2 regions of the Streptomyces olindensis genome follow, and region 1 is predicted to be linked to the other one. Evidence: riboswitches for the same ligand, from Rfam matches in the RefSeq annotation. Region 1 holds a riboswitch; the other holds the start of a gene.
The links. A riboswitch is a leader RNA that binds a small molecule or an ion and turns the genes downstream of it on or off. The one in region 1 is predicted to bind S-adenosylmethionine.
Positions count from the first base shown of each region.

Region 2: another riboswitch for S-adenosylmethionine. It lies ahead of ABZ948_RS02865 (aminotransferase class V-fold PLP-dependent enzyme); the one in region 1 lies ahead of thrC (threonine synthase).

Region 1 covers NZ_JBEYZD010000078.1:9,695-17,155, forward strand. Annotated here, with positions in the region: gene otsB (trehalose-phosphatase) at 1-475, opposite strand, end outside; gene ABZ948_RS34145 (alpha,alpha-trehalose-phosphate synthase (UDP-forming)) at 472-1,860, opposite strand; gene ABZ948_RS34150 (glucosyl-3-phosphoglycerate synthase) at 1,934-2,878, opposite strand; SAM riboswitch class I at 3,034-3,189, shown strand; gene thrC (threonine synthase) at 3,208-4,494, shown strand; gene ABZ948_RS34160 (ubiquitin-like small modifier protein 1) at 4,586-4,861, shown strand; gene ABZ948_RS34165 (cold-shock protein) at 5,309-5,512, shown strand; gene groL (chaperonin GroEL) at 5,842-7,461, shown strand, end outside.
Region 2 covers NZ_JBEYZD010000003.1:162,086-169,546, forward strand. Annotated here, with positions in the region: gene ABZ948_RS02850 (response regulator transcription factor) at 1-53, shown strand, start outside; gene ABZ948_RS02855 (SLC13 family permease) at 111-1,526, shown strand; gene ABZ948_RS02860 (glycerate kinase) at 1,537-2,748, shown strand; gene ABZ948_RS02865 (aminotransferase class V-fold PLP-dependent enzyme) at 2,703-4,070, opposite strand; SAM riboswitch class IV at 4,232-4,348, opposite strand; gene trpD (anthranilate phosphoribosyltransferase) at 4,426-5,490, opposite strand; gene qcrB (cytochrome bc1 complex cytochrome b subunit) at 5,629-7,251, opposite strand; gene qcrA (cytochrome bc1 complex Rieske iron-sulfur subunit) at 7,248-7,461, opposite strand, start outside.

The sequences.
Region 1 (7,461 bases):
CGGCCCGCCGGGTGTGCACGGCCACGGCCCGGCCCTTCTCCTCCACCCAGGTCCCGCTCCCGTCGAGCAGCCCGGGCAGCTCGGCGCGGACGGCTTCGACGCCGGGGTGCGGTTCCGGCGCGATGACCTTGCCGCTGCGGGCGTCCCACCGCTCGGCGCCGTAGTGCCCGAGGACGACGAGGTGCTCGAGGCCCGGCACGTCCGCGAAGCCGCCGTTGCGTACCGCGACCTCGGCGGGCCGGCCCGTGACCACCGCCACGGCGGCCACCTTCGGCGCGAGCGCGGCCAGCGCCGGCACCGCCTCCGGATGGGCCCGGGCCCGCTCCGGGTCGGCCACGATCGGCGCGAGCGTCCCGTCGAAGTCGAGGCCGATCAGGGCCTTGCCGGGGCCGGCGAGGAGCGCGTCGAGGCCCTCCTGTCCGGCCCGGGTGACGGGGGTGGGCAGCGGCCGCGCCGCCGGTGTCGTGCCGCTCATCCGCGCAACGCCTCCAGCTGGTCCACGAACCACTGTGCCGGTGGCAGTGCCGTGGCCGCCGCCGCCAGTCGCTTGCTCCGCTCGGCGCGTTCCTCCGGGCTCATCGACAGGGCCTCGTGCAGGGCCGCCGCCGTGCCCGTGATGTCGTAGGGGTTGACCGTGATCGCGTCCTCGCCCAGCTCCTCGTACGCCCCGGCCTCCCGCGACAGCACCAGCGCGCAGCCCGCGTCGGAGACGACCGGGACCTCCTTGGCGACCAGGTTCATGCCGTCCCGGATGGGGTTGACCAGGGCCACGTCGGCCAGGCGGTAGGCGGCCAGGGAGCGGGCGAAGTCGTCCTTCACGTGCAGCACGACCGGCGTCCAGCCCGGTGTGCCGTACTCGGCGTTGATCTCGTCCGCCAGCCGCTGCACCTCGGCCGTGTAGTCGCGGTACACCGCGAGGTCCTGCCGCGAGGGGTAGGCGAAGGCGACGTGCACCACGCGCTCGCGCCACTCGGCGTGGGCCTGGAGCAGCCGGCGGTACGCCAGCAGTCCGCGCACGATGTTCTTCGACAGCTCCGTGCGGTCCACCCGGACGATCGTGCGGCGGCCCTCGCCGATCTCCTCCCGGAGCGCGGCCATCCGCTCCTCGACGTCCTGCTCGTGGGACCGCTTGCGCAGGAAGTCCGCGTCGGCGCCCAGCCCGTGCACGCCGACGCGCGTGCCGCCGAGCCCGCCCGCGAACCGCTCCGCGCACGCGACGAAGGCGTCCGCCCAGCGCTGCGTGAGGAAGCCCAGCCGGTCCGCGCCGAGCATGCCGCGCAGCACCTGCCCGGCCACGTCGTCCGGCAGCATCCGGAAGTACTCGGGCGGCGCCCACGGCGTGTGCGAGAAGTGGCCGATCCTCAGGTCCGGGCGCAGCTCGCGGAGCATGCCCGGCACCAGCGTCAGGTGGTAGTCCTGCACGACGACCGCCGCGCCCCGCGCCGCCTCCTCGGCCAGCGCCTCGGCGAACGCCCGGTTGTATTGCTCGTAGGACGCCCACTGGCGCCGGAACTCCGCGTCGAAGACCGGCTCCAGCGGCGTCTGGTACAGCATGTGGTGCACGAACCACAGGACCGAGTTGGCGATGCCGTTGTAGGCGTCGGCGTGCACGTCGGCCGGAATGTCCAGCATCCGCACGCCGTCCTCGCCGACCCCGCGCCGGACCGCCTCCCGGTCGCCGTCGGACAGCGCCGAGCACACCCACAGCGCGTCCGCGTCGGACCCGATCGCGGACAGCCCCGAGACCAGCCCGCCACCGCCCCGCTTGGCGTTCAGCGAACCGTCCTCGTCCACCGCGTAGGAGACCGGACCGCGGTTGGAGGCCACCAGCACACGTGCAGCACCGTACGTCGAAGCCATACGCCTCAACCTAGCCCGGCCTGTAAACGCTCAAACGTACGTACCTGACCCACACGGCCGAAAACGACACCGGTCAGGCCGCCTTCCGCTCCTGGTACTCGGCGATCTCCACCATCGGCGGACGTTCCTCGGTGTCGACGGAGTACGTGCGCGGCTCGAAGCCGTCCCCGCCCCGCTCGAACTGCGTCAGGGACGGCCGGATCAGATGCCCCCGGGCCAGCCGCAGCTGGGCCGTGCGGTAGATCGCGGCGGCCATCCGGCCCAGCGCCTGCCCGTCCTGGTGCCGGTGCTTGCGCACCCCGACGTCCACCTGGGCGAGGGCGTCCAGGCCCACCAGGTGCAGCGCGTCGACCAGCATGCCCAGCTCGACGCCGTACCCGACGGGGAACGGCAGCTGCTCCAGCAGCGAGCGGCGGGCGGCGTACTCCCCGCCGAGCGGCTGCACGAAGCCGGCCAGCTGCGGCCAGTGCATGTTCAGCAGCGGGCGCGCCATCAGTTCCGTGACCCGGCCGCCCTGCCCGGCAGCGCCGCCCAGCGGGCGGTCGTACATGCCCTTCACCAGATCCACGTCCGGCTCGGTGAGCAGCGGGCCCACGATCCCGGAGACGAAGTCGGACGAGAAGTCCCTCAGGTCGGCGTCGATGAAGCAGACGATGTCCCCGCGCGTGACGAGCAGCGAGCGCCACAGCACCTCGCCCTTGCCGGGCACGGCGGGCAGCCGCGGCAGGATGGTGTCCCGGTGCACCACCGTCGCGCCCGCGGCGGCGGCCACCTCCGAGGTGCGGTCGGTCGACCCCGAGTCGACGACCACCAGCTCGTCGACGAGCGGGACCTGCCGCATCAGGTCGTGGCGGATGACGGAGGCGATGTCACCGACCGTCTCCTCCTCGTTGAGCGCGGGCAGCACGACGCTGACCGTCTGGCCCGTGCGCTGCTTGGCGGCCAGGATCCGGTGGAGCGGACGCTCGGTCGCGGACCAGGAACGGGTGCTCAGCCAGCGTTCGACTTCTTCCAGCACCGTGGCGGCTCCTTAGCGTTCTCTCGGCGGGACGGACTGTGAGCCATCTCGCGGTTCGGACGACTATCTCAAGGGTCCTGGTCGTCGGTTACAGTCTTGAACAACGCGGATGACCATCGCATGTCCGGGGTCAACCGTCGTTTACAACCACATACAGCTCATCCAGAGGGGCAGAGGGATACGGCCCGATGAAGCCCCGGCAACCCTCCAGTCGGTACTCGTAGGTCACTGGCGACCACAGCGCGAGGCTCCCGGCTAGGGAAGGTGCCAAATCCGTCTCACGGCGAGATGCGTCGTGAGGAAGATGAGGAGAAAGGGCCTCGCCTCACATGGCTGTGCAGACTGTTGCAAGCACCACCAACTCCACCGTCGACCTCGGCCCGGCCGCTGCTCTGAGCTGCCGCGAGTGCGGTCACCGGGTACCCCTCGGCCCGGTCTTCGCCTGCGAGGAGTGTTTCGGCCCGCTGGAGATCGCCTACGACTTCTCCGCGTACGACGCCGAGGAGCTGCGCAAGAAGATCGAAGCGGGTCCCGCGAACATCTGGCGTTACGCGCCGCTGCTGCCCGTCCCGGCCGACGTGGCGGACAAGCCGAACCTCAACCCGGGCTGGACCAAGCTGATCAAGGCCGACAACCTCGCCCGTGAGCTGGGTGTCGAGGCCGGAAAGCTGTTCGTGAAGGACGACTCGGGCAACCCGACGCACTCCTTCAAGGACCGCGTCGTCGCGCAGGCCCTGGAGGCCGCCCGCGCCTTCGGCTTCACCACGCTCTCCTGCTCCTCCACCGGCAACCTCGCCGGCGCCGTGGGCGCCGCCGCGGCCCGCGCCGGCTTCCGCTCCTGCGTGTTCATCCCGCACGACCTGGAGCAGGGCAAGGTCGTCATGGCCGCGGTCTACGGCGGCGAGCTCGTCGGCATCGAGGGCAACTACGACGACGTGAACCGCTTCTGCTCCGAGCTGATCGGCGACCCGGCCGGCGAGGGCTGGGGCTTCGTCAACGTCAACCTGCGGCCGTACTACGCCGAGGGCTCCAAGACGCTGGCGTACGAGATCTGCGAGCAGCTCGGCTGGCGGCTGCCCGACCAGATCGTGGTGCCGATCGCCTCCGGCTCCCAGCTCACGAAGATCGACAAGGGTCTGCAGGAGCTGATCAAGCTCGGGCTCGTCGAGGACAAGCCGTACAAGATCTTCGGTGCGCAGGCCGAGGGCTGCTCGCCGGTGTCGACGGCGTTCAAGGCCGGGCACGACGTGGTGCGGCCGCAGAAGCCGGACACGATCGCCAAGTCGCTGGCGATCGGCAACCCGGCGGACGGGCCGTACGTGCTGGATATCGCGCGGCGGACGGGCGGCGCGGTGGAGGACGTGAACGACGAGCAGGTCGTCGAGGCGATCAAGATCCTCGCCCGGACGGAGGGTGTCTTCGCGGAGACCGCCGGTGGGGTGACGGTGGGCGTGACGAAGAAGCTGATCGACAACGGGGTGCTCGACCCGTCGAAGACGACCGTGGTGCTGAACACCGGGGACGGTCTCAAGACGCTGGACGCGGTGGCGGGCACGGGGCTGACCGCGACCATTCGCCCGAGCCTGGAGTCGTTCCGGGACGCTGGGCTCGTCTGACCGTTGTTCCCTGCGGGCCGGTGGGGGCTGGTCGCGCAGTTCCCCGCGCCCCTAAAAGCAGGTGCGTCACCCAACCGGAGGTTTTGAAGTCATGAGCGTCACCGTTCGCATCCCCACCATCCTGCGTACCTACACCGGTGGGCAGGCCGAGGTCGCCGCCGAGGGGGCGACCCTCGGGGAGGTCATCGCCGATCTGGAGAAGAACCACACCGGGATCGCCGCCCGCGTGCTGGACGACCAGGGCAAGCTGCGCCGGTTCGTCAACGTGTACGTGAACGACGACGACGTGCGGTTCGAGCAGGGGCTGGAGACGGCGACGCCGGACGGTGCCGGCGTGTCGATCATCCCCGCCGTCGCCGGTGGCTGAACCGGTCGACCGGCCCGATTGTTACTTGCGGTAACGGTCGTCACCGAGAGTTCATCGAATTGCCCCCTCCGTGAGAGAAGCGGAGGGGGCAATTCAGTGTGGTTGAGCGGGGTACAGTTGGGGAACGCGATGCCGATCCCCTGATCGGAAACCCTGAATTCCTGCCGCACGCCCGACAAGATGTAGCCAAAGTGTGTGTGTCTTTCGCGGCTTTTGTTCCCTTTGTGTGGCCCGACTTGCCCTGAATTCAGACGAATTCTCCCCACATTCCGGATGCCGTGCGTCCAGAATTCTCGTCCGATTGACCTGTTGCAGACGGCAGTTGGACAGATACATTCAGCCGCGGTCGACGCGTTCCGGCGCACGCCCCCAACCGTGGGGGGTGAGGTCTGACCCGGATCCGCGAAGTGTGGATCTGTGCAAGGGCCAGTAATAGGGGAGTTAGGCATGGCTCAGGGCACCGTCAAGTGGTTCAACGCGGAGAAGGGGTACGGCTTCATCGCGGTCGACGGTGGTGCGGATGTTTTCGTCCACTACAGCGCGATCCAGATGGACGGTTACCGCACCCTGGAAGAGGGCCAGCGGGTTGAGTTCGAGATCTCGCAGGGCCAGAAGGGTCCGCAGGCCGACATGGTTCGCGTCGCCGGCTGAACGCGTTCCACGACCAACCGCAAGCGACCGGTCTTCTCTGAAGGGCCCGTACCCCCCGGGGTGCGGGCCCTTCGGCCTGTTCGAAGGCCCTGCCGGACGGTGTTCGCGGGTGGCTGAGCGCCCCGCCCGAACCCCGAGAGGCGCTTGCACTCGCAGGGGTCGAGTGCTAATCATTGCGTTAGCACTCTGAAGGTGAGAGTGACAACGTAAGGACCGGGTCGGTGAGGCCACGGACCGGGTGGGGCAAGGAACCACCGGTCGGGGCCGTCCGTCGCGGGCGCGGGCGCGGTCCGAAGTAATCACCCCCAGTCCTGGAGGGACCACTTCACATGGCCAAGATCATCGCGTTCGACGAGGAGGCGCGGCGCGGCCTCGAGCGCGGCATGAACCAGCTCGCGGACGCCGTGAAGGTGACGCTCGGCCCCAAGGGCCGCAACGTCGTCCTCGAGAAGAAGTGGGGCGCGCCCACGATCACCAACGATGGTGTCTCCATCGCCAAGGAGATCGAGCTCGAGGACCCGTACGAGAAGATCGGCGCCGAGCTGGTCAAGGAAGTCGCCAAGAAGACGGACGACGTCGCCGGTGACGGTACGACCACCGCGACCGTTCTCGCCCAGGCCCTGGTCAAGGAAGGCCTGCGCAACGTAGCCGCCGGCGCCAACCCGATGGCCCTCAAGCGCGGTATCGAGAAGGCCGTCGAGGCCGTCTCCGCCGCCCTGCTGGAGCAGGCGAAGGACGTCGAGACCAAGGAGCAGATCGCTTCCACGGCCTCCATCTCCGCCGCCGACACCCAGATCGGCGAGCTCATCGCCGAGGCCATGGACAAGGTCGGCAAGGAAGGCGTCATCACCGTCGAGGAGTCCCAGACCTTCGGTCTGGAGCTGGAGCTCACCGAGGGCATGCGCTTCGACAAGGGCTACATCTCGGCGTACTTCGCGACCGACATGGAGCGTATGGAGGCCGTCCTCGACGACCCGTACATCCTGATCGCGAACTCCAAGATCTCGAACGTCAAGGACCTGCTCCCGCTCCTGGAGAAGGTCATGCAGTCGGGCAAGCCGCTGCTGATCATCGCCGAGGACGTCGAGGGCGAGGCCCTGTCGACCCTGGTCGTCAACAAGATCCGCGGCACCTTCAAGTCCGTCGCCGTCAAGGCCCCGGGCTTCGGCGACCGCCGCAAGGCGATGCTGCAGGACATCGGCATCCTCACCGGCGGCGAGGTGATCTCCGAGGAGGTCGGCCTCAAGCTGGAGAACGCCACGCTCGACCTGCTGGGCAAGGCCCGCAAGGTCGTCATCACCAAGGACGAGACCACCATCGTCGACGGTGCCGGCTCCGCCGACCAGGTCCAGGGTCGCGTGAACCAGATCCGCGCCGAGATCGAGAACAGCGACTCGGACTACGACCGCGAGAAGCTGCAGGAGCGCCTGGCGAAGCTCGCCGGCGGTGTCGCGGTCATCAAGGCCGGTGCCGCCACCGAGGTGGAGCTCAAGGAGCGCAAGCACCGCATCGAGGACGCCGTGCGCAACGCCAAGGCGGCCGTCGAGGAGGGCATCGTCGCCGGTGGTGGCGTGGCCCTGCTGCAGGCCTCCCAGGTCTTCGAGAAGCTGGAGCTCGACGGTGACGAGGCGACCGGCGCCAACGCCGTGAAGCTCGCGCTGGAGGCCCCGCTGAAGCAGATCGCCGTCAACGGTGGTCTCGAGGGCGGCGTCGTCGTGGAGAAGGTGCGCAACCTCCAGGTCGGCCACGGCCTGAACGCCGCGACCGGCGAGTACGTCGACATGATCGCCGAGGGCATCATCGACCCGGCGAAGGTGACCCGTTCCGCGCTGCAGAACGCCGCCTCCATCGCCGCGCTGTTCCTCACCACCGAGGCCGTCATCGCCGACAAGCCGGAGAAGGCCGCCGCGCCCGCCGGCGGCGGCATGCCGGGCGGTGACATGGACTTC
Region 2 (7,461 bases), on a different contig from region 1:
CGGAGCGGGTGGAGACGGTGCGGGGGATGGGGTACCGGCTTCCCACCGGGTGAAGTTCCTTTCATGTCCGGCTCATCGACGGCTCACCCCCGGGATGAACCCTCGATGACGTGACATGGAACCCACGCGCTCTCACCGCCCTGTGCGTCGCGCTGTCGTTGTGCGCGCTGCTCGCCGTCCCCGTGAACTTCCCGGGGCTCGGCGGCGACGCCCGGTTCACTCTCGCCGTGTTCGCGCTCGCGACCTGCGCGTGGATCGGGACGTCGATCGACGACACCTACATCGCCCTGGGCGCCGGGCTCGCGCTCACCGTGACCGGGGTGATCAGCAGCGACACCCTGTTCGGGACGCTCGGTGACGCCACCGTCTGGCTGTTGATCTGCGCGTTCGTGCTGGCGGCCGCGGTCAGCCGGACCGGGCTCGCGGGCCGGGCGGCGGTGTTCCTGGTCAGCGGGGCACGCAGCGTGCGGCAGCTGGTGCATCTGACCACCGCGGCCCTGGTCGTCACGGCGTTCGCGGTGCCCGCCACCTCGGGCCGGGCCGCGCTCGCGCTGCCGGTGTTCCTCGCCCTGGCGAAGGTCCTCGCCGACCGGAAACGACTGGTCGTGATGCTGGCGTTGCTGTTCCCGACCGTGATCCTGCTGTCGGCGGTGGCGACCCTGATCGGCGCGGGCGCGCATCTGATCACCGTGTCGGTGCTGTGGGAGACGACCGGGCAGCACATCGGCTTCACCGAGTGGCTGCTGCTGGGGCTGCCGCTGGCCGTGGTCTCCTCGCATCTGGCCGCCGAGCTGGTCCTGCTGACGACGACCCGGCGGGCGGACCGCCAAGGGCCCGTCCGCATCACCCCCGAGCAGATCCAGGAGCACAGCGAGCAGCCGGTGACCGGCCCCTGGAGCCAGGCCGAGAAGCGCTGCGCCCTGCTCCTCGCCACGGTGGTGCTCCTGTGGTGCAGTGAGCCGCTGCACCGGGTCCCGCCGGCGCTGGTCGCGCTGATCGGCGCCGTCATCGCCTCCTCGCCCGCCCTCGGCACCGTGCGCCTGAAGGACGCGCTGAAGACCGTCCCCTGGTCGCTGCTGCTGTTCATGGCGGCGACGATGGCGATGGGCGTCGCGCTCGCCGACTCCGGAGCGGCGCGGTGGCTGGTCTCCGGGCTGCCGGCGAACGAGTCCCCGGTGGTGTTCCTGGCGATCGTGATCGCCGTCAGCACGGCGGCCCATCTGGTCCTGCAGTCCCGCTCGGCCCGTTCCTCGGTCCTGGTGCCGCTGGTCGTGGCCGCCGCCGTCGGCGTCGGGGTCAACCCGGTCGCCGCCGCGCTCGCCTCCACCGCCGCCGCGGGCTTCTGCCACACCCTGCCCGCCTCGGCGAAGCCGGTCACGCTCTTCGCGCAGCTCCCCGGCACCCCCACCTACACCCCGCGCGACCTGCTGCGGCTGTCCGCCTTCCTGGCGCCGACGACCGCCGCCCTCGTCCTGCTCTTCGCCGTCGCGGTGTGGCCGCTGCTCGGCGTCTCCGTCACCCGTTAAGGAGCCCTCCATGCTGACCCGTGTCGTCGTAGCCCCCAGCGGCTTCAAGGAGTCCCTGTCGGCCGAGGCCGCCGCCGACGCCATCGCGGCCGGTGTGCGCCGTGTCCTGCCCGACGCCGAGCTGGACCTCGTCCCGCTGGTGGACGGCGGCGAGGGCACGGCCCTGGCCCTGGCCGCCGCCACCGGCGGCAGGATCGTCACCGTGCCCGCGACCGGACCGGTCGGGGAGACCATCGCCGCCCACTTCGCCCTCCTGGGCGACGGGGACACCGCCGTGGTGGAGATGGCGGCGGTCGCCGGCCTCTCCCTCGTCCCGCGCGACCTGCGCGACCCGGGCGCCACCACCACGTACGGTGTCGGCGAACTGCTCCGTTCCGCGCTCGACTCCGGCGTACGGCGGATCCTCGTCGGCTGCGGCGACTCTGGCACCTCGGACGGGGGCGCGGGCGCGCTCCAGGCGCTGGGCGCCCGCCTCCTGGACGAGAACGGCCAGGAACTCCCGCCCGGCGGCCGGGAGTTGATTCGCCTGCACCGCATCGACGCGAGGGGCCTGGACCCCCGCCTGGCGGACGTGGAACTGCTCGTCGCCTGCAACCCCTACAACGTGCTGTGCGGCGAACGCGGTGTGGCCCGGGTCTTCGGACCGCAGAAGGGCGCGACGCCCGCGCAGGTGGAGGAGTTGTCGGCCGCTCTGGAGAACTGGGCCTTCGTCCTCACCCGGGACGTCGCCGTCCCGGACACCAACCTCCGGTACGGCCCCGGAACCGGAGCCTCCGGCGGCCTGGGAGCCGGCCTCGCAGCCCTCGGCGCCCGCCTCCTGCCCCGCTTCGACGTGCTGCTGGACCACCTCGACCTGGACGCCCGCCTGGCCCGCGCCGACCTGGTCGTCACCGCCGAGGGCGCCCTGGACCACCAGACGCCCCGGGGCAAGGTCCCGGCCGAGGTGGCCCGCCGGGCCAAGCTCCACGGCCGTCCGGTCCTGGCCCTGGCGGGCACACTCGGCGAGGGCGCGCACGAGGTGCCCGGCGTGGACGCCTGCCACGGCATCCTGCCGGCCCCCATGGAGCTGGCCGAGGCGCTGCTCCGGGCGAGCGAACTGCTCACCGACGCCACCGAACGGGCCCTGCGGATGATCGTCCTGGGCGCCCGGCTACCGCTCGCTGCCGACCGGGCTGTTCACGCGGAGGTGTCCGGCACGCAACGGCCGTCCTCCGTGCGGTAGTTCCACTTGGCCCCGTCCGTCACCAGCTCCCGCACGGCCCGCACGAACCGCTCGACATGCTCGTCCGGCGTACCGGCGCCGAAGCTCACCCGGATGGCGTTGAGGGACTTCTCCCCCGGCGCGGCCTCGGGCGCCCCGCACTCGCCCTGCGTCTGCGGGTCGCTGCCGAGCAGCGTGCGCACCAGCGGGTGGGCGCAGAACAGCCCGTCCCGGACTCCGATGCCGTACTCGGCGGAGAGCGCGGCGGCGAAGTGGGAGCTGTTCCAGCCGTCGACGACGAAGGAGATCACGCCGACGCGCGGGGCGTCGTCCCCGAAGAGGGAGAGGACCCGCACCTGAGGCACCTCGGCGAGTCCCGCGCGCACCTTCTCGACCAGGTACTGCTCGCGGGCGACCAGGGTGTCGAAGCCCGCCTCGGTGAGGGCCTTGCAGGCGGAGGCGATGGAGTAGGCGCCGATGACGTTCGGGGAACCGGCCTCGTGGCGGGCGGCGCTGTCGTGCCACTCCACGTCCACTCCCCCGTCCGTGCGGCGCGAGACCTTCCGGGAGGCGCCGCCGCCCGCGAGGTACGGCTCGGCCTCGCGCAGCCAGTCGGACCGTCCGGCCAGGACGCCGGAGCCGAAGGGCGCGTACAGCTTGTGCCCGGAGAAGGCGACCCAGTCGACGTCGAGGTCCCGGACGGAGACCGGGTGGTGCGGGGCCAGCTGGGCGGCGTCCAGCACGATCCGGGCGCCGTGGGCGTGGGCGGCCGTCGCGAGCTCCCGTACGGGCCACAGCTCGCCGGTGACGTTCGAGGCGCCGGTGACGCAGACCAGGGCCGGGCCGTAGGGCTCCCGGTCGGCGAGGGCGCGCTCCAGGGTCTCGACGGCCTCGCGGTGACTCCTCGGGGCGTCGAGGTACGTGACACGGGCGTCGCGCCAGGGCAGCAGGGAGGCGTGGTGCTCGGTCTCGAACACGAAGACCTGGCAGTCGTCCGGCAGGGCGGCGGCGAGGAGGTTGAGGGAGTCGGTGGTGGAGCGGGTGAACACCACCTGGTCGTCCGCGCGGCAGTCGAGGAACTCGGCGACGGTCCGGCGGGCGTTCTCGAACAGGTCCGTCGACAGCTGGGAGAGGTACCCGGCGCCGCGGTGGACGCTGCCGTAGTACGGCGCGTAGGCGGCGACGTCGTCCCAGACCCGCTGGAGGGCCGGGGCGCTGGCGGCGTAGTCGAGCGCGGCGTAGGTGACCTCGCCGCCGATGACGAGCGGCACGGTGACATCCCGCCCCAGAACGGGCAGCGGGGCACAAACGGACTGGTCTGCGGCAACGGTGGAGACGGACATGGGTGAACTCCCGTGAGATCAGGTGAATCCGCCCGCGAGCCCAGAGGGCTGCCAGCGGGGGTGAAAGGAAGAAGGGATGCGGAGGCGGGGCTCTGCGGCCCTATCGCATTCGCTGACTCACGGAGAACTCCTCGACGACCAGGACCCCTGGTATGGCGAGGGGTCCGCGCTTGCCACAGACCTCGCTGCCTGCGGCCTGGTCTTCACCCGGGGCACCCCGCCACGGACGGAGGGTTGCCGGACAGTCGGCCGGGGCCTCATGACTGTCACTCATGACCTGGACAGGAACGTACGCGAAAAGATCGGCGCCCCGCAACCCGAGTCCGGATCGCGGGACGCCGTACGTCGTGCCCGTCTACTGGTTGCTGGCGGCCACCCACCGCTCCAGGGTCCGCTTGGCGGCCCCGGAGTCGATCGACTCGGCCGCCTTCGCCATGCCCGCGCCGATCTGCTCGGCCAGCGTCCCCGGGCCCGGCTCCAGCGCCACCAGCGCCGCCGCCGAGTTCAGCAGCACGGCGTCCCGGACCGGGCCCCTCTCGCCGTCCAGCAGCCGGCGGGCGACCTCGGCGTTGTAGGAGGCGTCCGCGCCCCGCAGCGCCTCGACCGGGACCAGCTCGATGCCGACCTCGCGCGGGTCGAAGGCCTCCTCGGTGACCTTGCCGTCCCGGACGACCCAGACCCGCGACGTGGCCGTGGTGGTCAGCTCGTCGAGGCCGTCGTCGCCGCGGAAGACCAGGGACGAGTGGCCGCGCTCGGCGAAGACGCCGGCGACGATCGGCGCCATGCGCGGGTCGGCCACACCGACGGCCTGGGCTCTCACCTTCGCGGGGTTGGTCAGCGGACCGAGGACGTTGAAGATCGTCCGGATGCCCAACTGGCCACGGGCCGCGCCCGCGTACCGCATCGACGGGTGGAACTTCGCCGCGAAGCAGAAGGTGATCCCGGCCTCCTCCGCGACCCCGGCCACCCGGTGCGTCGGCAGCTCCAGGTTGACGCCGAGCTTCTCCAGGACATCCGAGGCGCCGGAGGCCGAGGACGCGGCGCGGTTGCCGTGCTTGACGACCTTCGCGCCCGTGCCGGCGACGACGATCGCCGACATCGTGGAGATGTTGACGGTCTTCGCGCCGTCGCCGCCCGTGCCGACGATGTCGACCGCCGGGCCCGGCACCTCGATGACGTTGGCGTGCTCGTACATCGCCCGGACGAACCCGGCGATCTCCTCGACCGTCTCGCCCTTGGCGCGCAGCGCCACCACGAACCCGGCGATCTGCGCGTCCGTCGCCTCTCCGCGCATGATCAGGTCCATCGCCCAGGCGGTGTCGTCGGCGGTCAGGTCCCGGCCTTCCAGCAGGCCGTTCAACAGCAGGGGCCAGGAGCGGCCCGCCGCGGTGTCGCCTCCAGCGGGGGTCACAGCGCTCATAAGCCGCTCCAGGATCAGGCGTCCCGCACTACGGGACGAGAGTCTCAACGAGGTCCACCCTATCCAGCCCCGGGGCACGACGAGGGGCCCCGTCCGGTGTTCGGACGGGGCCCCTCGCGTGGCGTGGCGACGCAGTGATCAGTGGTGGCCGTGGCCGCTCGTGATCTCCCGGTACTCCTCGGCGGTCGGCTTCGGAATCTGGGCGCCCTCGCCGTAGTAGGCGTCGCTGAGCTTGGCGCGCAGCTTCTCGGAGCCCTTCAGCTTGCGCTCGACACCGTTCTCGTCGACCGTCGGGCCGAGTTCGACCGGCTGGTACTGCTCGTGCGCCGTGAGCGTGTACATCTGCTCCTGGCTGAGCGGCTCGTGCACCTCGATGAACTCACCGTGCGGCAGGCGCTTGATGATGCCCGACTCGCGGCCGTGCAGCACCTTCTCCTTGTCCCGGCGCTGCAGGCCGAGGCAGATCCGCTTGGTGACGATGAAGGCGATGACCGGGCCGACGAAGAAGCCGATCCGGACGAACCAGGTGACCGCGTTGATCGACAGGTGGAAGTGCGTGGCGACGATGTCGTTGCCACCACCGATCAGCATGATCATGTAGCCGGTGACCCAGGCGACACCGAAGGCGGTGCGCGTCGGGGCGTTGCGCGGCCGGTCCAGGATGTGGTGCTCGCGCTTGTCCCCGGTGACCCAGGACTCGATGAACGGGTACAGGGCGATGATCGCGAGGAACAGGCCGAAGAGCACCAGCGGGATGAACACGCCCAGGACGAGCGTGTGGCCCCAGAAGTTGATCTCCCAGCCGGGCATGGCGCGGACCAGACCCTCGGCGAAGCCCATGTACCAGTCGGGCTGGGCACCGGTCGACACCTGGTCGGGCCGGTAGGGGCCGAGGACCCAGATCGGGTTGACGGTCGCGATGCCGGCGAGGGCCGCGATGACACCGAAGACCAGGAAGAAGAAGCCTCCGGCCTTGGCCATGTAGACCGGCAGCAGCGGCATGCCGACGACGTTCTTGTTGGTGCGGCCGGGACCCGCGAACTGCGTGTGCTTGTGGTAGAAGACCAGGATCAGGTGGCCGACCACGAGCCCGAGCATGATGCCCGGCAGCAGCAGGATGTGGATCGAGTAGAACCGGGCGACGAAGTCGGTGCCCGGGAACTCCCCGCCGAACAGGAACATCGAGATGTACGTGCCGACGATCGGCACGGACAGGATGGCGCCCTGGGTGAAGCGGACACCGGTGCCGGAGAGCAGGTCGTCCGGGAGGGAGTAGCCGGTGAAGCCGGTGAACATGCCCAGGACGAACAGCAGGAAGCCGAACAGCCAGTTGATCTCGCGCGGCTTGCGGAACGCGCCCGTGAAGAAGACGCGCATCATGTGCACGAACATGCCGGCGAGGAAGATGATCGCCGCCCAGTGGTGGATCTGCCGGATGAGCAGACCACCGCGCACGTCGAAGCTGATGTCCAGCGTGGAGGCGAACGCCTCCGACATCAGCTGCCCCTGGAGCGGGACGTAACTGCCGTGGTACTCCACCTCGTTCATCGACGGGTGGAAGAACAGCGTCAGGTACACACCCGTCAGGATGATGATGATGAAGCTGTAGAGGCAGATCTCACCCAGCATGAAGGACCAGTGGTCCGGGAAGATCTTGCGCATGTTGGCCTTGGCCAGGGAGTAGATCCCCAGGCGGCCGTCGGCCCAGTCGGCGACCCGCTCTCCGGCGGGCGCCTTGCGGCGTGTCTGTGCAGTGCTCATCCGCGCTCCCAGAAAGCAGGGCCGACGGGCTCGTCGAAGTCGCCGAGCGCCTGAAGATAGCCCTCGTCGTTCACGCCGATGCGGAGCTGCGGCAGGGCGTGACCGGCGGGACCGAAGATCACTCGGGCACCGTCGGAGAGGTCGAAGGTGGACTGGTGGCAGGGGCAGAGCACGTGGTGCGTCTGCTGCTCGTACAGGGAGATCGGGCAA